2 regions of the Kutzneria chonburiensis genome follow, and region 1 is predicted to be linked to the other one. Evidence: riboswitches for the same ligand, from Rfam matches in the RefSeq annotation. Region 1 holds a riboswitch; the other holds the start of a gene.
The links. Region 1 has a riboswitch for cobalamin ahead of cobM (precorrin-4 C(11)-methyltransferase). Riboswitches for the same ligand answer to the same signal wherever they lie in the genome.

Region 1 (2,197 bases):
CGAGCGTGGTGAGCTCGACGCGCTGCCCGTCCCGGGCGATGTCGGCGACCAACGCCACCGGAGTAGAAGGTGCTCGACGTTCCAGCAACACTTCGCGGGCGCGGTCGAGCTGCCACGGCCGTCCCTTGGAGCGCGGGTTGTACAGCGCAATCGCCAGGTCGGCTTCCGCCACCGCCCGGAGTCGACGTTCCACTTCCTCCCAGGGAGTCAGCAGATCGGACAGCGTGAGACAGGCGAAGTCGTGCGCAAGCGGGGCGCCGACGAGCGCCGAGGCAGCGAGCGCCGCGGTGACCCCAGGAAGCACGCGCACCTCTGGTCTTGCATTTTCCTCGATTTCGTACGCATTGCTCAGCGCCAACGTCGCCATGCCGTACACACCGGCGTCGCCCGACGACACGAGCACCACCCGTCGTCCACCGGCCGCGGCCTCGACGGCCTGCTCGGCGCGCAAAGTCTCCTCGGTCATTCGTCCGCGGACGACGAGTTGGTCGGCGTGGAGGATGTCGTCGCACGCATCTATATAGGCGGAGTAACCGTAGACCGCCTCGGCATCGGCGATCGCCTCGGTCGCGGCCGGCGTGCGGTGTCGTGCGTCGCCGGGACCGAGACCGACGATGGTGAGCACACCGGTCATGGGAGCCTCCGCTTCTCCACCGGAATCGGCCGGCCCTCCGTGCTGCCCTCGGCCGACCGCCGCCGGCACCCGTGCGAATAGGCCGGGTCGTACAACCTGGTCCGCTGGACCTCGCGGTCGTCGCGGAGCGCTTCGCCGACGAGCACCAGAGCGGCAGTCCGGATGCCGGATGCACGAAGCTCGGCCGCGAGCTCGCCGACAGTAGTTTTGATAATTCGCTCGTCCGGCCACGTCGCCTTCGCGACGACGACCGCGGGCGTTTCGGCGGCGTACCCGTTTCCGTCGGCGAGCAGCTCGGCTTGCAACTGCTCGGGACGTTGGGCGGAGAGGTAGACGGCCATCGTCGTGCGATGCGATGCGAACGAGGCGACCGTCTCGCCATCCGGCATCGAGGCAGCCGTTCGGCCGCCAGCCAGGCGTGTTAACACGATCGACTGCGAAACCGTCGGTGAAGTCAGTTCACAACCAACAGCGGCTGCGGCAGCGCCGAGCGAACCGACACCCGGCACGATTTCGTACGGCCGACCGCTCCGTCGACACCACTCGATCTGCTCACCGATCGCCCCATAGACGGTCGGGTCGCCGGAGTGCAGCCGGACAATCGCCGCGTCGGGGTGGGCGGCGTAGACCTCGAGCACGTCCTCCAGCGTCATGCCGGCGGAGTCGTGTCGCACCGCCGCCGGGTTGGCGTGGTCGAGAACCTCGGCCGGCACCAGCGACGACGCCCACACCACGACGTCGGCCCTGGCCAGCCGGTCGGCGCCGCGGAAGGTCATCAGGTCGGCCGCGCCGGGCCCGGCGCCGACGAACGAGATCAGTCCGGGTGGGATCACCGCGGACCCTGCCCGAGGCGCAGCCCGATGCCAGCCATCACATCCTCCGTGCGACGCGTGTCAGTCGCGTGGCCGGTCTCCTGGCTCCCGGATCACCGCCGTCGCCGCGCCTTCCCAGGCTCGCGCCCAGTGGCTGTTCCTCTGCGGGACGACTTCCCGGTCACAGTGGCGGGACCGCGCCGGATTCGCACCGGCTTCCCGTAACCACGCTCGCGGAGCAGGTTAACCGACGAGTCGGCGGGCCGACACCGCCGACTACGGTGTGAAACAGTCCAGCCGAGGGGAAACCGAGACGTGCCGCGAGTGCCGCATCCGATCGAGTCGGAGTCGTACGAAATCCTCCGCCGGCGCGTCGACACCGCCGGCCTCGGGCCGCTGTCGCGGGCCGTCGTCGAACGCCTCGTGCACACCACCGCCGACGCCACCTGGGCCGGCGACCTGCTGGTCGACGAGCAGGCGCTGGCGGCGGGCCGACAGGCGCTGGCCGACGGCGCGCCGGTGATCGCCGACGTCCGGATGGTCGCCGTCGGCATCACCAGCCGACCGGCCACGGTCATCGCCGAGCGGACTTGCGGATTGGAGGAGTTCGTACGAAATGCTCCGGTCGGTGCGGTGTGGGCCATCGGGCAAGACGTGGCGATAGTCACCGAACTCGTCGCCCGCTGCCGGGCCGGCGAGATTCAACCGGCGCTCGTCATCGCGCTGCCGGCCGGTTTCGTCGGAGCCGTCG
Region 2 (2,197 bases), 4.8 Mb from region 1:
CGGGTGAGCTCGTCGAAGAGCACCTCGGCCTCGCCCTTGGCAACGGCGTCGAGGGTCGTCCTCGCGACCTCGGCCGGGTCGGACTTGCCGCTGGTCACGTGCGCGGCCATGTCGGTGTCCATGTAGCCGACGTGCAGACCGGTGACGGTGATGCCCTTGGGCGCCAACTCCTGGCGCACCACATTGCTCATCGCCCACTCGGCCGCCTTGGCCACCGAGTACGAGCCGACGCTGGGGACGTGCGCCCAGGACAGCACCGAGGCCACGTTCAGCACGGCGCCGCCGCCGTTGGCCTCGATCACCGGCGCGAAGGCGCGGGTGGCGGCCAGTGAACCGATGTAGTGCACCTCGAGCTGCTCGCGGATCTCGTCGAGGGGGGTGGTCAGCAGTTCGCCGCCGCCGCCGAGGCCGGCGTTGTTGATTAGCAGCGTGGCGTCGGCCGCGATCGCGGCGGCGGCCTCGATGCTGGCGTGGTCGGTGACGTCGAGGCGCAGCGGGGTGACGCCCTCGATGTCGATGGTTTCGGGTCGGCGCGCGGTGGCGTACACCTTGGCGCCACGGGCGACGAGCTGCTCGGCGAAGTGACGGCCCAGGCCGCGGTTCGCTCCGGTCACTACGGCAACGGTCTTGGTGAAGTCCATGCCGAAGACGATAGTCTGTTGAGAACGAACGGTGCAATAAGCGCGACGGTGACCGGGGCCACACGACGTCCAGGGGGTCCCGCGGCGGCGTTTGCCCTGCTATAAACGAGGCGTAAGGCCCGCGGCGCGGGGAAGCCGGTGCGACTCCGGCGCGGTCCCGCCACTGTGTTCGACGTCGGCCAGGCGTCGAGAGCCAGGTTGCCGCCCGTGGGCTTCGACGGTGAGGCCCACGAGGATGGAGCTGACACATGGGTGCCTTCCGCGTCCTGATGCTGCTGATGCCGCGCGCGCTCGGCGGCTGGACCTCTTTCTGACGTCACTGCCGTCCCACGCCTGCCGTTCCCGGTAGGTGTGTTTCGCCGTGCCCGGAAAGGGTTTGAAGTGACAACGCGCGTCACCTACGCGACTTTGACGTCGGACAACGAAGAACTGCACGCCTCCTACGAGAACGGACTGCGCGTCGCGAAGTCCTGGCTCGGTGCGACGATCCCGGGCAACGGGCCCGCGTTCACCGTGACCAGCCCGTGCGATCGCTCGGTCGTGCTGTGCACCGCCCACGCCGCCACCGAGTCCGATGTGGACGAAGCCGTGACGGCCGCAGCCGCCTCGGGCTGGGCGTCGAAACCCTGGCCGGAAAGGGTTTCCTGCTGCGAAACGCCGCCGACCTGATCAGCGAGCGGTCCGGTGAGCTGGCCGCTTTGATGACGATCGAGGTCGGCAAGAACCGGCTCGAAGCGCTCGGTGACGTCGAGGAGTCGGCCGACCTGATCCGCTACTACTGCCGGCAGGTCGAGGACAACAACGGCTTCTCGCACGAGATGGAACGACTGTCCGCCAACGAGATCACCCGTAGCGTGCTGCGCCCGCACGGAGTGTGGGCGGTGATCAGCCCGTTCAACTTCCCGATGGCGCTGGCCGCCGGACCGGCCGGGGCCGCGCTGGCCGCCGGCAACACCGTGGTTCTCAAGCCCAGCGAGCAGGGCACCTACACCGCGGTCAAGCTGGTGGAATGCCTGCGGGACGCGGGAATCCCGGCCGACGCGCTGCACCTGCTGCTCGGCGGTGACCAGGTGGGCAACGCCGTGGTCGAGCACCCGGACGTCGCCGGGTTGACGTTCACCGGCTCGTACCAGGCGGGAATGTCGGTGTACCAAAGGTTTTCCAAGCGGTATCCGAAGCCGGCGATCTGCGAGATGGGCGGCAAGAACGCGGCCGTCGTGACGGCCGGTGCCGATCTGGACGTCGCCGCGGCCGGCATCTCACGGTCGGCTTTCGGCTTCTCCGGGCAGAAGTGTTCGGCCTGCTCGAGGGTTTACGTCGAACGGACGGCGTACCAGGGTCTGGTGGACCGGCTGGTGGCCAAGGCCGGCGAGGTGGTGGTCGGCGATCCGACGCAGCGGTCGGTGTTCATGGGCCCGGTGATCGACGAGGACGCGGTCGCCCGGTTCACCGACGCCGTCGATCACGCCCGCCGAGTGGGCAAGATCGCGGCCGGGGGAGAGTTGTTGCGGCGCAGTGAAGGGCGAGCCGACGGACACTACGTGACGCCGACAGTC

Region 2: another riboswitch for cobalamin. It lies ahead of M3Q35_RS16465 (hypothetical protein); the one in region 1 lies ahead of cobM (precorrin-4 C(11)-methyltransferase).

The regions. Positions count from the first base shown of each region.
Region 1 is NZ_CP097263.1:9,317,535-9,319,731, forward strand. Features, by position in the region: gene cobJ (precorrin-3B C(17)-methyltransferase) at 1-625, opposite strand, end outside; gene cobM (precorrin-4 C(11)-methyltransferase) at 631-1,467, opposite strand; cobalamin riboswitch at 1,521-1,691, opposite strand; gene M3Q35_RS43315 (precorrin-8X methylmutase) at 1,771-2,197, shown strand, end outside.
Region 2 is NZ_CP097263.1:3,691,545-3,693,741, reverse strand. Features, by position in the region: gene M3Q35_RS16470 (SDR family oxidoreductase) at 1-641, opposite strand, end outside; cobalamin riboswitch at 740-865, shown strand; gene M3Q35_RS16465 (hypothetical protein) at 1,023-1,310, shown strand; gene M3Q35_RS16460 (aldehyde dehydrogenase family protein) at 1,340-2,197, shown strand, end outside.